DNA from 4 places in the Pseudomonas beijingensis genome. Region 2 is predicted to be linked to each of the others. Evidence: predicted binding sites of a transcription regulator. Region 2 holds the regulator's gene; each other region holds the start of a gene.
The links. Region 2 encodes FliA, which starts transcription of late flagellar genes. Its sites were predicted from a motif close to CTAAAGTTTNNNNNNNNNNNGCCGNTAA; they were not measured.

Region 1 (5,486 bases), 1.3 Mb from region 2:
ACCCACGGAAAATGCGGGTTCGCCAGCAACATGCCGCGACCATTAAACGAGCGCTCACTGCCGATGGCCAGGGCATTGCTGCCGCGCTCCAGGGCAAAACGCTGCTGCCGGGTCGCGGCAGCGGCGAAACTCGCGGCCGGAGCAGTGGCGAGTGCCGTCGCCCGGGGCGGTTGTGCGCCAGCCAGGGCTTCGGCGAACTGGCCGACGCCGCCTTCCACCAACAAGCGACGGGTCAATTTGACCAGGTCCAGCGCGGTGATCGGCCGCACCCACTCACTGGCGCATTGCTCAGGCAGGCCCTTGGCCTTGCGCTCGGCCAACGCACGGTTGTAGCCCGCCGCATAGCCTTCAACCAGTTGTTGCACTTGAGGCGTCTGGGCCTGCCAGAAACCGGAGACCGCTTGCGGTGTGTTGAGCCAGCTGAAAAACAGATCGCTGGCGCGGTTCTCCCGCTGCTCGACCGTGACCTGCTCGGGCCCGAAGTAACGCGAGCGCTGGGCATTGACCGTGACGATCTCATTGGCCAGCAGGCACAGATTGTCCTGGGCATAGGCATAACCGATGCCATAACCCAGTCCACGTTCGTCCTGAGCCCGGATATGTGGCACGCCAAACCGGGTGCGACGGATCTCGGCGCTGGCCTGCTGTCCATCGTCCTGCGCATTGACCACGGGGCTGAGCCCGAGGGCGATCCCCAGAAAAGCGCCTGCAAGGCCAACCCTCGATAACTGCCCGGACATTCTCACGTTCACTCCTGATGAAAACTTCAGAGACCAGGACGGCTGCCGCTGCGCCAGTCGACAAACACTCGGCCCGCCTGGGAAATCACACGCCGCGTGCTGAACCGGAATGTGCCTACCTTGAAAACGAACCGGATGAAAAAAAATTAATGGCCTTGCGCCGCTTGAACACGGGGGTTTGACGAAGCGGGGGCAATTTTTTCACATCATCGTCCTCATGATTGCGCGTCCTCGTTCGTCCTATAACAGGAGAGTATTCGTGACCTTTTCTGATCAGGCTGGTAAGGAGTTTCTGCATGCGTAACGCGCAACTGCCCATGGAGGGCAAGCCAAGGCCAACCGGCGTCTCGCTGAACGCCACTCACCGTGAATTCGACAGGCCGCCAGAGCGCGGCGGCAATGACCACATCAGGCGCCTGCTCAAGAGCTTCGGGCTCAGGACCAGCCTGATTCGTCTTAAAGTCATCGACGCGCTGCTCAAGGCCGCCCACGAAAACCGCTGCCTGGGTGTGCGTGGTGTGCACAGCCAGTTATTGGGGCTGGACATTCCGTTGTCCTTTCTCAGCGTTCGCGAGGTATTGAAGCGCCTGTGCAGCGAAGGGGTCGTGACCCTCAACGCCGATAAAAGCTACCGCCTGCACCCTAGCGCGATGGCCGTGCTCGAGGCCGAGGAATGAAGCCGGCGCTCAGGGCTTGACCTTGGGCCGCATTACGCCGTTGATCACCACCACGATGACCGCCACGGCAATGGCGATGTATTGAAACAACTGCTCGCTGATCATGCCCTTGCCCTGCATCCAGGACAGCCCCAACATGATTGCCAGGACGACGAGGACGATCAGAATCGAGTATTTCAAACGTTGTGAATGAGTCATTGCCAATTTCCTGAATGTATCCGTTCTGTATCCGAAGGCTTGTCAAGTCCGCACCCTATCGCCTGGATGACGGGTTGCCGACGGCCCCCATGGTACAGCCGAAGGCGTGTCTTCGTGCAATCCGCTCGTTCTATCCCTCGACCAACTGACCTCTAAAGCTGCGTCCTCCCAGGCCGATATAGTCAGGACTGCCCATCCGCCTGCTCCAGAAAGTCGCCTTCGTGCAAGGACTTCCCACATGCCTTCATTCCGAACTATTCAGGCACGCTACACCCTGTTTCTGGTTATTTTCATGCTGGTGCTGTCCCTCCTGACGGTGGTGGGCATCAGTTACCTGGTCGCGCCCAAGCTGCGCCACACCGAAGAGCAAGTGGTCCTGAACCGCATCGCCGAGGTTGCCGAGCAGATCCAGGGCGAATTGAACAAGGTACAGGCGCAGCAACGCAGCATCACCCAGACCATCCCGCTGCTCGACAGCGATGCCATCGACAAAGTGTTGCCGGGGCTGGTGGATCAGTACGGCGAGTTGAAAGTCTTCGGCGGCGGGATCTGGCCCTTGCCCAACCAGCGGGCCGAGGGTCGCAGCAAGTTCAGCACGTTCTGGCACCGCGACGCGTCCGGCAAACTGGTGGTCAATACCTTCTGGAACAGTGACGCCGCGCCCAACTATTACGAACAACCCTGGCACAAGGGCGGCATGGCCACTCCACCGGGCAAATGCGCCTGGGCTGCGGCCTATAAAGATGACGCCAGCGCCGAACCGCGCACCAACTGCGCCATGGCCATCCAGAAAAACGGCGTGCCTTACGGCGTGTCCACCATCGACGTGACCCTGGGCTTCTTCAATGAGCTGGTGGCACGCAAGGAAGCCGACCTGAGCGCCGAGATGCTGATCGTCGAAGGCGACGGCAAGATCATCAGCAACAGTTCGCGCATCAGCGGGCCGATCGTGCTGAAGAACATCAGCGAACTGGCGGCCACCTCGCCATTCGCCGCCCAGGTCAAGGCGGGCCTGGCCCAGCGCGACCAGCCGTTGCAGCGGGTCGAGTTCGACAACAAGGGCGAGGCCAGCACCTTCTTCATGCGCCCTATCGAAGGTTCGCCGTGGTTCCTGGCGACCGCATTGCCAACCCGCCTGATCACCGCCCAGCGCGACGATGTGCTGAGCACGCTGAGCCTGCTGCAGATCCCGATGGTGATCCTGCTGGTCTTGATGCAGCTTTACGCGATCCGCCAGTTGACCCATCGCATGAAGGTGCTCAAAGGCAACATCGACGCCTTGTCCACCGGCGATGCCGACCTGACCCGACGCATCACCATCCGGGCCGAGGATGAATTGGGGGCGATCGGTCATTCGGTCAACCGCTTCATCGCCTACCTGCAAGGCATGATCGGTGAAGTCACCCAGGCCACCGGCGCCATGGCGTCGAGCCTGGGCGATCTGCAACGGACCTCGGCCCATACCAGCGAAATCCTGATGCGCCACGCCTCGGAAACCGACCAGACCGTGACCGCCATCACCCAGATGAGCTCTACGGCTGAAAGCGTCGCGCAAAACGCGGCCGAGACTGCGGCGTTCACCCAACGCGCCAACGAGCATGCCGATCGCTCCCGCGTCGTGGTCGGTGAGGCCTCCAGCAGTGTGGTGGCGTTGATCGATGAAGTCGCCAGCGCCACCCGCAAGGTCGAGAGCATGCAACAAGACGCCCAGCGCATCACCGAGATCCTGGGCGTGATCGGCGCCATCGCCGGGCAGACCAACCTGCTGGCGCTCAACGCCGCTATTGAGGCTGCCCGTGCCGGGGAGCAAGGCCGTGGTTTTGCCGTGGTGGCCGACGAAGTCCGCGCCCTCGCCGCCCGTACCCAGGCCAGTACCTCGGAAATCAACGAAATGCTGACCCGCCTGACCCAAGGCGTGAGCTCGTCGGTCTCGGCCATGGAAAACACCCAGGCCAGTTGCCAGTCGGCGGCCGATGCGACCTCTAGGGTCAACTCGGGCCTGGACGAAATGGCCGGCTCGGTCAGCCAGATCAACAGCCTCAGCACCCAGATCGCTACGGCCGCCGAGCAACAGAGCGCGGTGACCGAGGAGATCAATCGCAGCATGGTGCAAATCCGCCACATGGTGGAGGAACTGGTGGAAAGTGGCCTGGCCAGCGAGGCCAACACCCGGCAACTGCTGGACGCCAATAGTCGGGTGAATACGATCATGGGGCGGTTCAAGGTGCGCTGAAGCGTCTCCATTCACCTGTGTCAGATCTGTGGGAGCAAAGCTTGCTCGCGATAGAGTCGGATCAGTTGCAAGATTGTGACTGACAAACCGCTATCGCGAGCAAGCTAGCTAGCTCCCACAAGACTGCGTTCGTCCTTCCAGCCTGACAATTGTGTAATCCCCGCCTCAGCCCCCTGTCAGCTTGCCCTCGCTACTCTGTTATCCTCCCGCCAAACCGTTCGACACGAGACCTTCTTCATGGCCAACCCCCTGCACCTGCTCGCCTTGAGCACCCTGTTCATGACTACCTTGGCCCAGGCCGCCGAACCCGTCGCCATCGATGTGCACCGCGACGCCAATTGCGGCTGCTGCAAGAAGTGGATCTCGCATCTGCAAGAAAACGGCTTCAAGGTCAACGACCATGTCGAGGCCGACATGAGTTCGGTCAAGCAACGCCTGGGCGTGGCGCCAAACCTGCGTTCCTGCCACACCGCCGAAATCAACGGCAAATTCGTCGAAGGCCATGTCCCGGCCGATCAGGTGCTGGCGTTGAGCAAGCGCGATGACTTGCTCGGCGTGGCCGCGCCGGGCATGCCCATGGGCTCGCCCGGCATGGAAATGGACGGCATGAGCGATGCCTATCAAGTGATTGGCCTGAAGAAAGACGGGACCCAAACCGTAGTGGCGGATTACCCGGCCCACTGATGGGCGAAGCCTATATCGGCTTGTTCCTGGCGGCTTTCGGTGCGGCGACCTTGTTGCCGCTGCAGTCGGAGGCCTTGTTGGTCGGCCTGCTGCTCAGCGAGCGCCACGAAACCTGGCTGTTGCTGGGGGTCGCCACTGTCGGCAACGTCCTGGGTTCGCTGGTGAACTGGTGGCTGGGCACGCGCCTGGAGCACTTCAAGGACCGACGCTGGTTCCCGGTCAGCCCGGCTCACCTGGACAAGGCTCGCGTGCGTTACCAGCGCTTCGGCCGCTGGTCGCTGCTGCTCAGTTGGCTGCCGATCATCGGCGATCCGTTGACCCTGGTGGCCGGGGTGATGGGCGAGCCGTGGCGGCGCTTCCTGCTGATCGTGACCCTGGCCAAGGGCCTGCGCTATGGCGTGCTCGCCCTCGCCACGTTGGGCTGGATGGGTTGAACATTCGGTCCGTTCGGTTGCCTGTGGTTAATACCGCCATAATCGGGTCGCGCCAGGATCGGCCGCGGCCACAAGGAGATTGACCATGTCCCGAACCCCCACGCGCTGGTTGCCCAGCCTGCTCTTCACCGCCGCCCTGCCCCTGCTCGCCCAGGCCGCCACCCCGCCGGAAGGCCCGGCCTACGGCGCTCAGCTGGAGGGCTTCGAATACCCCTATACCCTCAAGCACTTCGCCTTCCAGTCCCAGGGCAAATCGTTGCAGATGGGCTATATGGACGTGCCGGCCCAAGGCAAGGTCAATGGCCGTACCGTGGTGCTGATGCACGGCAAGAATTTCTGCGCCGCCACCTGGGGCGATTCGATCAAGGTGTTGAGCGAGGCCGGCTACCGGGTCATCGCGGCGGACCAGGTCGGTTTCTGCACCTCGAGCAAACCCGAGCATTACCAGTACAGCTTCCAGCAACTGGCGACCAACACCCAAGCCTTGCTCAAGGCCCTCGGTGTACAGAACGCCATCGTC
Region 2 (5,486 bases):
GTCCGATTCGCGCGATGCTCTCGCGATTCGGGCGCCTCGCGGTCCCGGGGCTGCATGTGCTGGCGTACCAGGAAATACCGGACAACAAGCAAGTGACCATCGTTGCGACAGTAGGGCCCAACGGCTGAGGTAGTGGTTTATGCAAGTGAAGCGTTTTTTCGCCGCCGACATGCGTCAGGCCATGAAACTGGTTCGTGACGAGCTGGGCGCTGAAGCAGCCATCATTGGCAACCGTCGTATCGCCGGCGGTGTCGAGCTGACGGCGGCCCTGGATTACAAACTGTCTGCGCTGGCCCCGCGGGTTCCGAACATGGAGCTCGAAGATGAGCTGCGCAAGACCCAATCGCGCATCGCCAGCGCCCAGGCCGAACTGAGCCTGCGCAGCAGCGAAGGCGAGGGTGCCGCGGGCACCAATCGTCAATTGTTCGCCGGTCAGCCGCTGACCGCCGGCCTGCCCTTGACCGCCGCCGAACCGCTAATGGAGCAGGCCCAGGCCGAACCGCGTCGTCCGGAACCGGCTCCCGCCGCGCCTGCCCGCGGGGTCGATCCGCGCGCCCTGGACTCGATGCGCTTTGAACTCAACAGCCTGCGCGAGCTGATGGAAGTCCAGCTCGGCTCCCTGGCCTGGAACCAGCTGCAAGGCAGCCGTCCGGCCCAGGCCAACCTGTGGCGTCGCCTGCAACGCATCGGCCTGTCCGGCCCGTTGTCCCGGGACCTGCTGGCGCTGATCAATGGTATCGAAGAACCGCGCCAGGCTTGGCGCATGTTGCTGGCGCACCTGGCGCGGATGATCTCCACGCCGGAAGTCGAGCCACTGGAAGAGGGCGGAGTGATTGCCATGGTCGGTCCTGCCGGCATGGGCAAGACCACCACCCTGGCCAAGCTCGCCGCCCGTTATGTACTCAAGTACGGCGCCCAGAGCATCGCCCTGGTGAGCATGGACAGTTTCCGCATCGGTGCCCAGGAACAACTCAAGACCCTGGGCCGGATCCTCAATGTGTCGGTGACCCATGTGGATCCGGGCCAATCCCTGGCCCAGGCGCTGGAGCCGTTGCTGCGCAAACGCGTTGTGCTGATCGATACCGCGGGCCTGCAAGCCAGCGATCCAGCCCTGCGCATGCAGCTCGAAAGCCTGGCCGGACGCGGTATCAAGTCAAAAAATTATCTCGTGTTGGCAACCACCAGCCAGAAACAGGTTCTAACCGCCGCATACCACAGCTACAAACGCTGCGGACTGGCCGGCTGCATCCTGACTAAGCTGGACGAAACGGCAAGCCTGGGCGAGGTGTTGAGCCTGGCGATCGGTCATGAACTGCCGGTGGCCTACCTGACCGATGGGCCGCGGATCCCGGATGATTTGCATCTGCCGCGCCGTCATCAACTGGTCAGTCGTGCCGTGAGTGTGCAAATGCAGGAAGAACCCAGCGAAGAAGCCATGGCTGACATGTTCGCTGACATCTACCACAGCCCGAGCAAGCAGGTCGGCTGAGGTAATCATGAATATTTTTTGTACCTACATCGATGGTCTGCCATGCATTGTTCCTTATGCGAACGCGCAGCCAGTAATGTGGCCTCCGTCTAAGAAGACAAGGTAAAGAACGAACATGGGCAGCATGCATCCCGTACAGGTGATCGCGGTGACCGGCGGCAAAGGTGGCGTCGGGAAGACTAACGTGTCAGTGAACTTGTCCCTGGCTCTGGCAGAGCTTGGCCGACGGGTCATGCTGCTGGACGCCGACCTGGGCCTGGCGAACGTCGACGTGCTGCTGGGGCTTACCCCCAAACGCACCCTGGCGGACGTGATCGAAGGCCGCTGCGAACTGCGCGACGTGCTGTTGCAGGGGCCAGGCGGGATTCGTATCGTGCCGGCTGCCTCCGGCACCCAGAGCATGGTTCACCTGACCCCAGCCCAACACGCGGGCCTGATCCAGGCTTTCAGCGACATCGGCGACAACCTCGATGTGCTGGTGATCGATACCGCGGCCGGCATTGGCGACTCGGTCGTCAGTTTCGTGCGCGCCGCCCAGGAAGTGCTGCTGGTGGTCTGCGACGAACCGACGTCCATCACCGACGCCTACGCCCTGATCAAACTGCTGAACCGCGACTATGGCATGAACCGCTTCCGCGTCCTGGCCAACATGGCCCAGAGCCCGCAGGAAGGACGCAACCTGTTCGCCAAGTTGACCAAGGTCACCGATCGCTTCCTGGACGTCGCCCTGCAATACGTCGGCGCGGTGCCTTACGACGAAAGCGTGCGCAAGGCCGTCCAGAAGCAACGTGCCGTCTATGAAGCCTTTCCACGTTCCAAATGCGCGCTGGCGTTCAAGGCGATCGCCCAGAAGGTCGATACCTGGCCATTGCCGGCCAATCCTCGCGGGCATCTGGAGTTTTTCGTCGAACGTCTTGTGCAACAAACAGCAGGGCCCGTGCTATGACAGCCAGCGGTTACAACCATCTCTACAAAAAATCGGCACGGGACGCCCAATACGAATTGATCGAGCGTTATGCGCCACTGGTCAAGCGTATCGCCTACCACTTGCTGGCGCGGTTGCCGGCCAGTGTCCAGGTCGAGGACTTGATCCAGGCCGGCATGATCGGCCTGCTTGAAGTGTCGAACAAATACGACGCCAGCAAAGGCGCCAGTTTCGAGACCTATGCCGGTATTCGCATTCGCGGGGCGATGCTCGATGAAGTCCGCAAGGGCGATTGGGCGCCGCGTTCGGTGCACCGCAATACCCGCATGGTCAGTGACGCGATTCGGGCAATTGAAGCGAAAACCGGGCGTGACGCTAAAGATCACGAAGTTGCTGCCGAACTCCAGTTAAGTCTCGATGATTATTACGGGATTTTGAACGATACCTTGGGCAGCCGCCTGTTCAGTTTCGACGACCTGCTGCAGGACGGCGAACACGAAGGGCTGCACGAGGATGGCGCGAGTGCTCACATGGAGCCATCGCGTGACCTGGAAGATGAACGTTTCCAGAGCGCGCTGGCGGATGCGATTGCCAATTTGCCGGAGCGTGAGCGACTGGTCTTGGCGCTGTACTACGACGAAGAGCTGAACCTCAAGGAAATCGGTGAGGTCCTGGGGGTCAGCGAATCGCGGGTCAGCCAGTTACACAGCCAGTGCGCGGCCCGTTTGCGGGGGCGTTTGGGGGAGTGGCGAGCGCGTTGACAGGCAGTGTGGGGACACTGCGACGAGGCTGGCCTGGCAGGTACTGCGCCAGTCTCCATCCGTTGTGCTCCGGACCGTTGTCGAGTGTTGTGCCGGATTGATTGAAATGGCGCGTCCAGGTGCTGGGCGCGTTTAAGACTGCTTGGAGGTCGAATTGGACAAGAACATGAAAATCCTCATCGTTGATGACTTCTCAACGATGCGGCGGATCATAAAAAACCTGTTGCGTGACCTTGGGTTCACCAACACGGTCGAGGCGGATGATGGCGTCACAGCCATTCCGGTCCTCAACAGCGGGAGCATCGACTTTCTGGTGACTGACTGGAACATGCCCGGCATGACCGGTATCGACTTGTTGCGCCATGTGCGCGCCGACGAAAAGCTCAAGCATCTTCCGGTGCTGATGGTCACTGCCGAAGCCAAGCGCGAGCAGATCATCGAAGCGGCCCAGGCCGGTGTAAACGGCTATGTGGTCAAACCCTTCACGGCCCAGGCGTTGAAAGAGAAGATCGAAAAAATCTTCGAACGCATCGGTTAACTGCGCCACGGGGGAGCTATGGACAACGAATCTTCAATGGGCGATTTCGAATCGACCCTGAAAAAACATGCCCGCGAACTGGTCGACAGCCTTGAAAAAGGTCGCTTTGGCGATGCGGTTCAAATGATCCATGAGCTCAACCAGACCCGTGACCGCGGTCTGTATCAGGAAGTGGGCAAGCTCACGCGTGAACTGCACAGCGCGATTGTCAATTTCCAGATCGACCCGCACATGCCGCAGGCCGAGGAAGTCTCGCAGATCACCGACGCCACCGAGCGCCTGGGGTATGTGGTCAAGCTGACCGAGGCCGCGGCGAACCGCACCATGGACCTGGTGGAAAGTGCAACGCCGCTGGTCAACGGCCTGAGTGAAGAAGCCCAGGCCTTGAGCACCGACTGGGGCCGGTTCATGCGTCGCGAAGTCGGTGCTGAAGAGTTTCGGGAGCTGGCCCGTCGGGTCGACGGTTTCCTGGCGCGCAGCAGCACCGAGAACCGCGCCGTGGCAAGCAACCTCAACGACATTCTGCTGGCCCAGGACTATCAAGACCTGACCGGCCAGGTGATCAAGCGTGTGACCCAATTGGTCACCGAAGTGGAAAGCAACCTGCTCAAACTGGTGTTGATGGCCAGCCAGGTCGACCGCTTTGCAGGCATCGAACACGACCGTGAAGCGATGCTTGCTGAAAAAGATCCACAAAAACATCTCTCTCAGGGTGAAGGTCCGCAAATTCATGCCGATAAAAGAGAAGACGTTATGTCCGGTCAGGACGATGTGGACGATTTGCTGTCCAGCCTTGGATTCTGAGTTTTAGCCCTGTTTTAGGAGCAGCCATTAATGAGCTTCGGCGCCGATGAAGAGATCCTTCAGGATTTCCTGGTTGAGGCCGGCGAGATTCTAGAGCAACTGTCCGAACAGCTGGTCGAGCTGGAAAGCCGACCTGATGATGCGGATCTGCTCAATGCAATTTTTCGCGGTTTCCACACTGTAAAAGGAGGCGCCGGCTTCCTCCAGCTCAACGAGCTGGTGGAGTGCTGCCACATTGCCGAAAACGTGTTCGATATCCTGCGCAAGGGTGAGCGCCGCGTGGATTCGGAACTGATGGACGTGGTGCTCGAAGCGCTGGATGCGGTCAACAGCATGTTCAGTGAAGTGCGTGAGCGCTCGCCGATCACGGCTGCCACCCCCGAGCTGCTTGCCGCGCTATCGCGCCTGGCCGAGCCGCAATCGGCTGACGAAGCGGCGCCGATTGTCGAGGCGGTGGTTGAAGAGCCGGTCGCCGAAGAATCGGGCGACATCACCGATAACGAATTCGAACAGCTGCTGGACTCCCTGAATACCGTCAAGGCCCAGGCCGAGGCACCAGCCGCTCCGGCTGCACCTGCTGCGCAAGCCGCCGGTGGGGCGGCCAGCGATGAAATCACCGATGCCGAGTTCGAGTCGCTGCTCGACCAGCTTCACGGCAAGGGTCAGTTCGCGCCGGATGCGGTCGTTCCGCCGACGGCCCCGGCCGCCCCGAAAGCGGCGGGCGACAGCTCGGACATCACCGATGATGAATTCGAAGCCTTGCTCGACCAGTTGCATGGCAAGGGCACCTTTGCCGTTGACGCGCTGGATTCGGCCATCGCTTCGGCACCGACGCCGGCCAAGCCCGCCGCCGCTGCCGCGGGTAGCGACCTGATCAGCGACCAGGAATTCGAATCGCTGCTCGATGAGCTGCATGGCAAGGGTAAGTTCAGCGAAGTCGGTACGGCTGCCGCTGCGCCTGCTGCCGCT
Region 3 (5,486 bases), 1.4 Mb from region 2:
TGAAGCCCAACTGGCTGACCAGCTCGCTTTCCGACGGCACGCGGTAATGCGGCGGCCAGTTTCCACTGTCGATCTGCTGGGTGATCATCTGTTTGACGCGGGCGTACAAGGGCGCCGGACTGTCACCCATGTGTGCGGCCAGCGGCGGTTTGGCAGGCGGAGTCGGCACGGCGGTTCCCTGTTCTGCGGATAAGGTTGCTAGCTTGCCGGAGTTTACCGGCCAGGCAAACGTCTGTATATGTATATACAAATTACGCACGATGAGGTTGAACCATGTCCGCCTTCTTTGCCGAACGCGCGCTGCTGCCTAGTGGATGGGCCCACGATGTACGTCTTGAGGTCGATGCCGAGGGCGTCCTGACCCATATCCAGGCCGGTTCCCACGCAGACGGCGCCGAACGGCTGGACGGCCCGTTGTTGCCGGGCATGCCGAACCTGCACTCCCATGCTTTTCAACGGGCCATGGCCGGGCTGGCGGAAGTGGCGGGCAATCCCAACGACAGTTTCTGGACCTGGCGCGACTTGATGTATCGCCTCGTCGGAAAAATCAGCCCCGAGCAACTCGGCATCATCGCTCGCCAGCTGTACATCGAAATGCTCAAGACCGGCTACACCTCGGTCGCCGAATTCCATTACGTGCACCATGACACCGACGGCGCGCCCTACGCCGACCCGGCGGAGCTGGCCCTGCGCATCAGCCACGCCGCCAGCGCCGCCGGCATCGGCCTGACGCTGCTGCCGGTGCTCTACAGCCATTCCGGTTTTGGCGGCCAGGCGCCCAATGACGGGCAGCGTCGCTTCATCAACAGCACCGAAAACTACTTGAAGCTTCAATCACGCTTGCAGCCGATCCTGGCCGGGCAACCGTCCCAGGCCCTGGGCTTGTGTTTCCACTCGCTGCGCGCCGTGACGCCCGAACAGATCCAGGACGTGCTGGCCGCCAGCGACCGTGATTGCCCGGTGCACATTCACATCGCCGAGCAGCAAAAGGAAGTCGATGACTGCCTGAGCTGGAGCGGCGCCCGCCCGTTGCAATGGCTGTACGAAAACACCGAGGTCGACCAGCGCTGGTGCCTGGTCCATGCCACCCATGCCAACGCCCAGGAAGTCAGCCTCATTGCCAAGAGCCGGGCGATTGCCGGTCTGTGCCTGACCACCGAAGCCAACCTGGGGGACGGGATTTTCCCGGCCGTGGATTTCCTCGCCCAGGGCGGACGCCTGGGGATCGGCTCCGACAGTCATGTGTCGTTGAGCGTGGTCGAAGAATTGCGTTGGCTGGAATATGGCCAGCGCCTGCGTGATCAACGGCGCAACCGCTTATACCGGACGGATCAGCCGATGGTTGGCCGCACCTTGTTTGACGCGGCATTGGAAGGCGGCGCCCAGGCCCTGGGACAACCGGTCGGCGCCCTCGACATCGGCAAGCGCGCCGACTGGCTGGTGCTCGATGGCAACGACCCATACCTGGCCACCGCCCAGGGCGACGGGATCCTCAATCGCTGGTTGTTTGCCGGCGGCGATCGCCAGGTGCGCGATGTGATGGTCGGTGGACAGTGGGTTGTGCGCGATGGGCGTCATGCCGGCGAAGAGGAAAGCGCCCGGGCGTTTACCCAGGTATTGCGCGAACTCCTGGGCTGATCGCAAAAAATCAATGTGGGAATACCACTGTGGGAGCGAGCTTGCTCGCGATGAGGCCTTCACACTCAACGCAAATGTTGACTGGAAATCCGTCATCGCGAGCAAGCTCGCTCCCACACTGGTTTTCGGGTGACCGTCAGTCCGAGGTCTTGGCCATCTGCCGATCCGAGGCGCGCCAGATCAGTCGTGTCGTGTCATAACCCTGCTGGCGCGCCTTGCTCAGCAGTTCCTCGCGCACGACGCTATTGACGGTCGGTGTGCGGGACAGCAGCCACATGTAGCGGCGGCTCGGGTCGCCGACGATGGCGGTCTTGTAGTCATCGCTGACGTACAGCACCCAGTATTGCCCTTTCGCCACGCCCGGCACGATCCGTGAAAACCAGTTATCGAACTCGACCCAGAGCTTGTCGGTCTTGCCCGGCACCTGCGGCGTGGCGGTACCCTTGGCTTCTTCCCACTGCCAGTCCGAGGTCAGGCAGCGATTGAGCACACCCACATTGCCGTCTGGCTTGAGGGTGTAGTGAGCTTCCGATTGCGCGCAATTGCGCTGGAAATACATGGGCAGGCGGGCCAACTCATACCAGGTCCCTTGGTAACGCTTGAGGTTGACGCTGTTGACCGTCTTGGGTGCCAGCGGATCTTCGCCAGAAGTGGCACAGCCAGCCAAAACCAGGCCAGCCAAAAGCACAAAAACTAACCGCATCATTATTTTTCTCCCGCAGGCCTCTGGCCTCGGTTTACTTCAGGCCTTGGCCGGAAAACATCAACACTTTGTCACCGGCGTACTGCACGCTGATAAAGCTTTTCTGGTCGCCCCAGGTGCAGCTGGACATGCCGAGGGCGCCTGAGCAATCGGTCGGTTTCCCCAGCAACGTTTCGACTTCGGCCTTGGGCATACCCGCCGACAGTTTCGAATAGTTTTCCTGGTTGACCTTGCTGCATGCGGTCAACACGACGCACATAAACAGCAGAGCGATAGATCGCAGCGACATGGTGTAACTCCTGGAACGGAAGGGAGGTGGCAGGGTGCCAACCTGATCCTTAGAAGAGAAAACCCTTATCTGGTTCCCTGACGCCCCCAGTATTTATTGGCCGTGCAGAGGTGTTTCATCGGTGAATCAACCGGTTTGTGACGCCGTCGTACCTTTCGTCGGGATTGACGCCCTGACGCCTGATGGGCCGGGCTTCTGCGCCGATAAAAAGTAACAGCGCAAAACCCTGCGCTATGGCAAATTGACAGCCCTTCCTGACCCGTCCCTCCGCGGTAGTGTTATTAATGACCAGAAACATGAAATTCAGCCATAAAATCCTGCTGGCTGCCGCCCTCGTGGTGGCCGTTGCATTCGCCTGTTTCATCCTGTTCAACGACTATCGTCAACGCCAGAGCCTGCACGCCAGCACCGAGACCTCCATGCAGGAGCTCGGCAGCCTGACCAGCCGCAACATCCAGACGTGGGTCGACGGCCGTATCCAATTGCTGCAATCGCTGGCCCAGCAGATCGCCGTGGACGGCAGCAGTGCCGACAGCCTCAAGCGCGCCGTGGGCCTGCCGGCCTACACCGGCAACTTCCAGCTCAGCTATTTCGGCGGCACCGACGGCGTGATGTTCTCGGTACCGGCCGGCAATCGCGCCGCCGACTACGACCCGCGCGCCCGTGGCTGGTACAAGGCCGCCAACAGCGCACAGCAAACCATTGTCACCGAGCCCTACATCGCCGCCTCGTCGGGCAAGCTGGTGATCACCGTCGCCACACCGGTACAGCGCCAGAACCAGATGATCGGCGTGGCCGGTGCGGACATCGACCTGTCCAGCGTCAGCGCCATCATCAACTCGCTGAACTTCGGCGGCCACGGCCACGCGTTCATCGTCAGCGCCGACGGCAAGATCCTGATCCACCCCGACAGCAAGCGCGTGCTCAAGACCCTGGCCGAGGCCTACCCCAACGGCGCACCGCAAATCAGCCCGGGCGTGAAGGAAGTCGATCTCGACGGCAAGACCCAATTCATCTCCTTCACCCGCGTCAACGGCGTGCCGGGCGCCGATTGGTACGTGGCGCTGGTGCTCGACAAGGACACCGCGCTGGCGATGCTCAGTGAGTTCCGTACATCGGCACTGATCGCCATGGTCATCGCCGTGGTGTTCATCATCGCCCTGCTGGGCATGTTGATCCGCGTGCTGATGCAGCCGCTGCTGACCATGGGCCGTGCCATGCATGACATCGCCGAAGGCGAAGGCGACCTGACCCGCCGCCTGGTCATCCACGGCCAGGACGAATTCGGCGCACTGGGCACGTCGTTCAACCGTTTTGTCGAGCGCATTCACACCTCGATCCGCGAAGTGGCCTCAGCCACCGGACAGGTCAACGAAGTCGCCTTGCGCGTGGTCAGTGCGTCCAACTCGTCGATGTTCAACTCCGACCAGCAGGCATCGCGCACCAGCAGCGTGGCCGCGGCCATCAACCAGCTTGGCGCCGCCGCCCAGGAAATCGCCCAGAACGCCGCCCTCGCCTCGCAACATTCCAGCGATGCCCGCAGCCTGGCCGAAGACGGTCAGCAAGTGGTGGATAAAACCATCGCGGCCATGCAACAGTTGTCGGCCAAGATCAGCGATTCGTGTGGCAACATCGAAACCCTGAACAGCAACACGGTGAACATCGGCCAGATTCTTGAGGTGATCACCAGCATTTCCCAGCAGACCAACCTGCTCGCCCTCAACGCCGCCATCGAAGCAGCCCGGGCCGGTGAAGCCGGGCGCGGCTTCGCAGTGGTGGCCGATGAAGTGCGCAACCTGGCCCACCGCACCCAGGATTCGGCGCAGCAAGTGCAGAAGATGATTGAAGAACTGCAAGTCGGCGCACGGGAAGCGGTACTGACCATGACCGACAGCCAGCGCCAGAGCGAAAGCAGCGTCGGCATCGCCAACCAGGCCGGCGAACGACTGGGCAGCGTGACCCAGCGTATCGGTGAAATCGACGGCATGAACCAGTCCGTGGCGACCGCCACCGAAGAACAGACCGCCGTGGTGGAGTCGATCAACGTCGACATCACCGAGATCAATACCCTTAACCAGGAAGGCGTGGAAAACCTGCAAGCCACCTTGCGCGCCTGTGCCGACCTCGAGCAGCAGGCGGCGCGATTGAAGCAGTTGGTGGGCAGTTTCCGGATCTAGCGCCTGGAAGGGGCCCCATCGCGAGCAAGCTCGCTCCCACAGTTGATCAGATTTCCCTGACGGAACTCGGTCAACTGTGGGAGCGAGCTTGCTCGCGATAGCGGCATCAGACGCGCAGAAAACTCAGAACCTGGACCCAGGCCTGCTCAAAAACTCCAGCTCATCAGCCGTGGACTCGCGCCCCAACACCGCATTGCGATGGGGAAAGCGTCCAAACCGGGCAATGATCTTCTGATGCCGTTCGGCATAATCCAGGTTGTCTTCAAACACCGCCCGCTGCGCCTCAGGCTGCTCTCGGACCAGGTTGATAAACCGCGACACGGCTTCGTTCTGCACCGCGAGGTTTTCGCAGTGTTCGAGTACGAGGTAGATGAATACCCGCTGGATCGGTTTGAGTTGCCCGTCGAACCCCGCCGCCAGGCCCTGGGCTACCAGCGCTTGGGCACGCAGATCGCCGGAAAAGCTTTTAGGGGTGTTGCGAAAGATCATTCGCGGGAGTTGGTCGAGTAGCAGCACCAGGGCCAGCCAACCTTCCGGGCGTTGCGCCCACTCGGTCAATCCGCCGGCCAGTGCCTGCTCGACCTGATCGCCGAAGCGCTCTCGCGCCTGGCGATCATGGCCTTTGCCAAACCACAGCTTGCCCTTGTCAGCGGCTATTTCGTCCGGTGTTTCGGCTGAA
Region 4 (5,486 bases), 1.3 Mb from region 2:
CCGGACCTGGACCTGTGGAACACCGCCCAACCGTTCCTCGAGCGCTGGATGCGCGAGCGCGTCAGCCCCAAAACCTTGCTGGGCAACGTGCAGAGCCAATTCGAGCAGATCCCGCACCTGGCCAACATGACCCGCGACCTGCTCGAACGCATGTCCCAACCCCACGCCCATGACCCGGCACCGCCGTGGCACCGACGCAAGGATGACTGGTTCCTGCGCTTGCTCGGCGCCGCTCACCTGGGAGGCGGCGCCATGCTGGCGGCTGGTGGACCGTTGAGCGATTTGGGCCATTGGCCCGCCGCAATCATGGTGATCGTTGGTTTGTATCTGGTCGTTCGCCGATAGCCAGCACCGGCTCGCGCTGGCACACTGTTTCAACGCTGGGCCCGCCGACGTCAGGTGCGCGGTCCATGGTCGGAGTCGAAGATGAAAAACTGGCAGGACGAGATCAAGTGGGACGCTGACGGCCTGGTGCCGGCCATCGCCCAGGATCACAAGACCGGGCGCGTGCTGATGATGGCCTGGATGAACCGCGAAGCGCTGGCCCTGACCGCCGCCGAGAACCGCGCCATCTATTGGTCACGTTCTCGTGGCAAGCTGTGGCGCAAAGGTGAAGAGTCCGGGCATGTGCAGCACCTGCATGAGATGCGCCTGGACTGCGACGGCGACGTCATCATCCTGATGGTCGAGCAGGTCGGCGAGATTGCCTGCCACACCGGCCGTCAAAGCTGCTTCTATCGCGTCTTCGAGAACGGCGACTGGAAAACCGTCGACCCGGTGCTCAAGGACCCGCATGCCATTTATTCAGGACATACCCATGAGTGACACCCTGACCCGCCTGGCCCAGGTGCTGGAAGAGCGCAAGGGCGCCGCCGCCGACAGTTCCTATGTCGCCAGCCTGTACCACAAGGGCTTGAACAAGATTCTGGAAAAAGTCGGCGAAGAGTCGGTCGAGACCATCATCGCCGCCAAGGACGCCGCCATCAGCGGCGATTGCAGCGACGTGATCTACGAGACCGCCGACCTGTGGTTCCACAGCCTGGTCATGCTGGCCCAACTGGGGCAGCATCCGCAGGCCGTACTGGATGAACTGGACCGTCGCTTCGGTCTGTCCGGGCACGTCGAGAAAGCCTCGCGCCCGTCCGCCTGATCAATTTTTGAGAGGAGTAGCCACATGGGTATCTTTGACTGGAAACACTGGGTCGTCATCCTGGTCGTCGTGGTGCTGGTGTTCGGTACCAAGAAACTGAAGAACCTCGGCACCGATGTCGGCGAGTCGATCAAGGGTTTTCGCAAGGCCATGAACGATGACGAGAAACCGGCCGATCCGACGACCAACCAGGCTCAGCCCGCACAACCGACCCAACCGGTACACCCACAGGCCACTCAGCCGGTGAATGCGCCGAACACCATCGACGTGCAGGCCCAGAAAGTCGAAGAGCCCATTCGCAAAGACTCGTGAGCACTGACTAATGTTTGGGATCAGCTTCACTGAACTGCTGCTCGTCGGCCTCGTCGCCCTGCTGGTATTGGGCCCCGAGCGTCTGCCGGGCGCTGCGCGCACCGCCGGTCTCTGGATCGGGCGCCTGAAGCGCAGCTTCAATGCGATCAAACAGGAAGTTGAACGTGAAATCGGCGCCGACGACATCCGTCGGCAACTTCACAACGAACACATTCTGTCCCTGGAGCAGGAAGCGCGGAAAATCTTCACGCCGACCCAGCAGGAACCGACGCCAGTCCAGCCTGTGGCCGAGCCGATCGTGGCTTCCCAAGCGCCAGAGAGTGGCACGCCGGTGGCTGAACCGGCGCCCGTGACACCGACGGCAGCGGATACAGCGCCCCACGCTGTCCCTGCGCCTAACGATCCTACTTTGCCGCCGCGAGCCCCATGAGCGATATCCCTGAAAACGACCAGCCGATGCCGCTGGTATCGCACCTCACCGAGTTGCGCACCCGCCTGCTGCGTTGCGTCGCGGCGGTTTTCATCATCTTCGCCGGGCTGTTTTCCTTCACCCAGCAGATCTACACCTTCGTCTCCACGCCGCTGCGCCAGTACCTGCCGGTAGGCGCGACGATGATCGCCACCGACGTGTCGTCGCCGTTCCTGACGCCACTGAAGCTGACGATGATGGTCTCGCTGTTCCTGGCGATCCCGGTGATCCTGCACCAGATCTGGGGTTTCATCGCCCCGGGCCTGTACAAGCATGAAAAACGCATCGCCGTACCGCTGTTGGTATCCAGCATCCTGCTGTTCTACACCGGCATGGCCTTCGCCTATTACCTGGTGTTCCCGCTGATCTTCAAGTTCTTCGCCGCCGCCACCCCGGCGGGCGTGGAGATGATGACCGACATCAGCAGCTACCTGGATTTCGTCATGACGCTGTTCTTCGCCTTCGGCGTGGCGTTCGAAATCCCCGTGGCCGTGGTGCTGCTGGTGTGGATCGGCGTGGTCGACGTCGCCTACCTGAAGAAGATCCGCCCCTACGTGATCATCGGCTGCTTCGTGGTCGGCATGATCCTCACCCCGCCGGACATTTTCTCCCAGACCCTGCTGGCCGTGCCGATGTGGCTGCTGTTCGAAATCGGCATCCTGTTCGGTGGCCTGGTGCGCAAGCGCCGGGAAGAAGAACCCGAGGACCAGCCGGTCGATGACCACAACGACCAGCCGCCAGCGACCCAAGCGTGAACCTGCTGCTGCTCGAAGAGGCCGACTTCATTGGGCCTGACCGCGTGATCCTGAGCGATCGCCGGTTGACCCACATGCAGGAAGTCCATCGCAGTGCCGTCGGTGACAGCCTGCGGGTCGGGCGCATCGGCGGGTTGATGGGCTCGGCCCAGGTGCTGCGCCTGGAGGCTCGCGAGGCCGAACTGCAAGTGACCCTCGACCAGGCGCCGCCGGCCAAGTTGCCGTTGACCCTGGTGCTGGCGCTGCCGCGCCCGAAAATGCTCCGGCGAGTGTTCCAGACCATCGCCACCATGGGCGTGCCGCGGGTGGTGCTGGTCAACAGCTATCGCGTGGAAAAGAGCTTTTGGCAGACGCCGTTCCTCGAACCCGAGGCCATTCGCGAGCAACTGATCTTGGGCCTGGAGCAGGCCCGGGACAGCGTGTTGCCCGAGGTGGTTATCGAGAAACGCTTCAAGCCTTTTGTCGAGGACCGCCTGCCGGCCATCACCAACGGCACCCTCGGACTGGTCGGCCACCCTGGCAACCACCCACCCTGCCCGCGAGCACTCACGGAGCCGGTGACCTTGGCCATCGGCCCCGAAGGCGGTTGGATTCCCTACGAGATCGACCTACTGGGCAAGGCCGGCTTGCAACCGGTACAACTGGGCGAGCGGATTCTGCGGGTCGAGACCGCGGTTACCGCATTGCTTGCAAGGTTGTTCTGAAAGGCATCTCTGCTTCGCCACAAATAAGCCACTCGGAGAATCCTGAGCTCATTTCTACAGATCCCGTCAAAGCCGCCGATACAGTGCCCATAAAACCAATTCAGCGCTCCAAGGGAGTATCAGCATGTTCCGGTGGCTTGCCCAGGGTCTGGGAAATGTAAGCGTTAATCGCAAACTCGGTGCAGGCTTCGGCCTGGTGCTGTTCCTCACCTTGATGATCGCATTCACCGGTTGGTCCGGCCTGGGCAATGTCATCAGCCGGGGCGATAAACTGGGGTTCATTGCCAGTCTCAACGACTTGAGCAAAGACTTGAATCTGGCCAGCATCGACTACAACAGCACGCGGGGCGAGAAAGGGCCGCAACAGGTCAACGACCTGCTGGGCAAGCTCGAAGAGGGCCTGAAGACTGCTCGCCAGTTGATCGAACAACCGGCCGATGTGGCGTTGATCGATGCACAGCTGGCCGCCGTTGCCGAATACAAGAGTGCCTTCGCCCAGATGACCAGCGCCACCGTCAGCCGCGAAGACGCCCGCAGCAAGCTCGGCGCCAGCGCCGACAACGCCGTGGCCCGCGTTGCCGAGGTGGAAAAAGCATTGCTGCAAAGCGGCGACGTTACTCAATTCAACAACGTGGTGGCCCTGAGCAAGGCGATCCAGCAGGCCCGCTATCAGGTTCGCGGCTACACCTACAGCGGAAAAAGCGAGGCCCAGCAGCCCGCCATCGATGCAATCACCGATGTCCTGAAACTGCTGGCACGCTTGCCGGCCCAGCTACCCGAGGAGTTCGCCGATAGTCTTCAGCAGGCCAGCGACTCGATGAACGTCTATCGCGCGGCGGTCAGCCAGTTCCGCGACTCCCAGATCGATAATGGCGCCGCGTTGCAGCGCATGAGTGAGCAAGGCCACGTACTGATCGATTCCAGTCAGAAGCTCACCGTGTCCCAGACGGCGGTGCGAGACCACGATACCGCCCAGGCCAAGACCGTTCTCATCGCAGCGGCTGCGCTGGCCCTGCTGTTCGGCGTGATTGCAGCGCTGCTCATCACCCGGCAGATCGTCGGCCCACTCAACGACACCTTGAAGGTTGCCGAACGCGTAGCCGCTGGCGACCTGACCCACAACCTCACTTCTGACCGTCGCGACGAACTGGGCCAACTGCAACGCGCCATGCAAAGCATGACCGTGGGCCTGCGGCAATTGATCGGTGGCATCGGCGAAGGTGTCACGCAAATCGCCAGCGCCGCCGAACAGCTCTCGGCCGTGACCGAGCAGACCAGCGCCGGGGTCAACAGTCAAAAGGTGGAAACCGATCAGGTCGCCACCGCCATGCATGAAATGACCGCCACGGTGCAGGAAGTCGCCCGCAACGCCGAGGAAGCCTCCGAAGCCGCCGTCGCTGCCGACCAACAGGCCCGCGAAGGCGAAAAAGTCGTCGGTGAAGCCATCGCCCAGATCGAACGCCTGGCCCTCGAAGTGGGCAACTCCACCGCGGCGATGGGCGACCTGAAGCGTGAAAGCGACAAGATCGGCAGCGTGCTCGACGTGATCAAGTCCGTAGCCCAGCAAACCAACCTGCTGGCCCTCAACGCCGCCATCGAAGCGGCCCGTGCCGGGGAAGCAGGGCGTGGTTTTGCAGTGGTCGCCGATGAGGTTCGCAGCCTGGCGCAGCGCACCCAGAAGTCCACCGAAGAAATCGAAGAGCTGATCGTCGGCCTGCAATCGGGGACCCAGCAGGTCGCGACCATCATGGACAACAGCCGCAACCTGACCGATAACAGCGTCGAACTGACCCGCCGCGCGGGGGGCTCGCTGGAGAACATCACTCGCACGGTTTCGGCGATCCAGTCGATGAACCAGCAGATCGCCGCTGCGGCCGAGCAGCAGAGCGCTGTGGCTGAGGAGATCAACCGTAGTGTGCTGAATGTACGTGATGTTTCGGAGCAGACGGCGTCGTCCAGTGAGGAGACTGCCGCTTCGAGTGCGGAATTGGCCCGGCTAGGCGTGCACTTGCAGACGCTGGTAGGGCGGTTCAAAGTTTAGAGGCATAGGCGCTTTTGTCACCAACGGCCGCTTAACGAGTTGCTCCAAACACATA

Region 1: PSH84_RS18515 (methyl-accepting chemotaxis protein) is a predicted target of FliA. The motif match lies at 1,768-1,795, and genes of this name have one in related genera.
Region 3: PSH84_RS06515 (methyl-accepting chemotaxis protein) is a predicted target of FliA. The motif match lies at 2,810-2,837, and genes of this name have one in related genera.
Region 4: PSH84_RS06640 (methyl-accepting chemotaxis protein) is a predicted target of FliA. The motif match lies at 3,445-3,472, and genes of this name have one in related genera.

What each region holds. Positions count from the first base shown of each region.
Region 1 covers NZ_CP117425.1:4,102,338-4,107,823, reverse strand. Annotated here, with positions in the region: gene pvdQ (bifunctional acylase PvdQ) at 1-740, opposite strand, end outside; gene PSH84_RS18525 (fe2+ zn2+ uptake regulation protein) at 1,037-1,417, shown strand; gene PSH84_RS18520 (hypothetical protein) at 1,427-1,615, opposite strand; gene PSH84_RS18515 (methyl-accepting chemotaxis protein) at 1,854-3,848, shown strand; gene PSH84_RS18510 (DUF411 domain-containing protein) at 4,086-4,532, shown strand; gene PSH84_RS18505 (YqaA family protein) at 4,532-4,966, shown strand; gene PSH84_RS18500 (alpha/beta fold hydrolase) at 5,052-5,486, shown strand, end outside.
Region 2 covers NZ_CP117425.1:2,774,727-2,780,212, forward strand. Annotated here, with positions in the region: gene flhA (flagellar biosynthesis protein FlhA) at 1-128, shown strand, start outside; gene flhF (flagellar biosynthesis GTPase FlhF) at 140-1,489, shown strand; gene fleN (flagellar synthesis regulator FleN) at 1,605-2,435, shown strand; gene fliA (RNA polymerase sigma factor FliA) at 2,432-3,175, shown strand; gene PSH84_RS12605 (chemotaxis response regulator CheY) at 3,342-3,713, shown strand; gene PSH84_RS12610 (protein phosphatase CheZ) at 3,732-4,517, shown strand; gene PSH84_RS12615 (chemotaxis protein CheA) at 4,548-5,486, shown strand, end outside.
Region 3 covers NZ_CP117425.1:1,397,081-1,402,566, reverse strand. Annotated here, with positions in the region: gene hutC (histidine utilization transcriptional repressor HutC) at 1-130, opposite strand, end outside; gene PSH84_RS06530 (formimidoylglutamate deiminase) at 274-1,638, shown strand; gene PSH84_RS06525 (lipocalin family protein) at 1,775-2,344, opposite strand; gene PSH84_RS06520 (hypothetical protein) at 2,376-2,630, opposite strand; gene PSH84_RS06515 (methyl-accepting chemotaxis protein) at 2,915-4,807, shown strand; gene PSH84_RS06510 (DUF924 family protein) at 4,931-5,486, opposite strand, start outside.
Region 4 covers NZ_CP117425.1:1,428,907-1,434,392, reverse strand. Annotated here, with positions in the region: gene ubiB (ubiquinone biosynthesis regulatory protein kinase UbiB) at 1-345, shown strand, start outside; gene hisI (phosphoribosyl-AMP cyclohydrolase) at 427-825, shown strand; gene PSH84_RS06665 (phosphoribosyl-ATP diphosphatase) at 818-1,150, shown strand; gene PSH84_RS06660 (twin-arginine translocase TatA/TatE family subunit) at 1,175-1,462, shown strand; gene tatB (Sec-independent protein translocase protein TatB) at 1,473-1,892, shown strand; gene tatC (twin-arginine translocase subunit TatC) at 1,889-2,686, shown strand; gene PSH84_RS06645 (16S rRNA (uracil(1498)-N(3))-methyltransferase) at 2,683-3,390, shown strand; gene PSH84_RS06640 (methyl-accepting chemotaxis protein) at 3,515-5,431, shown strand.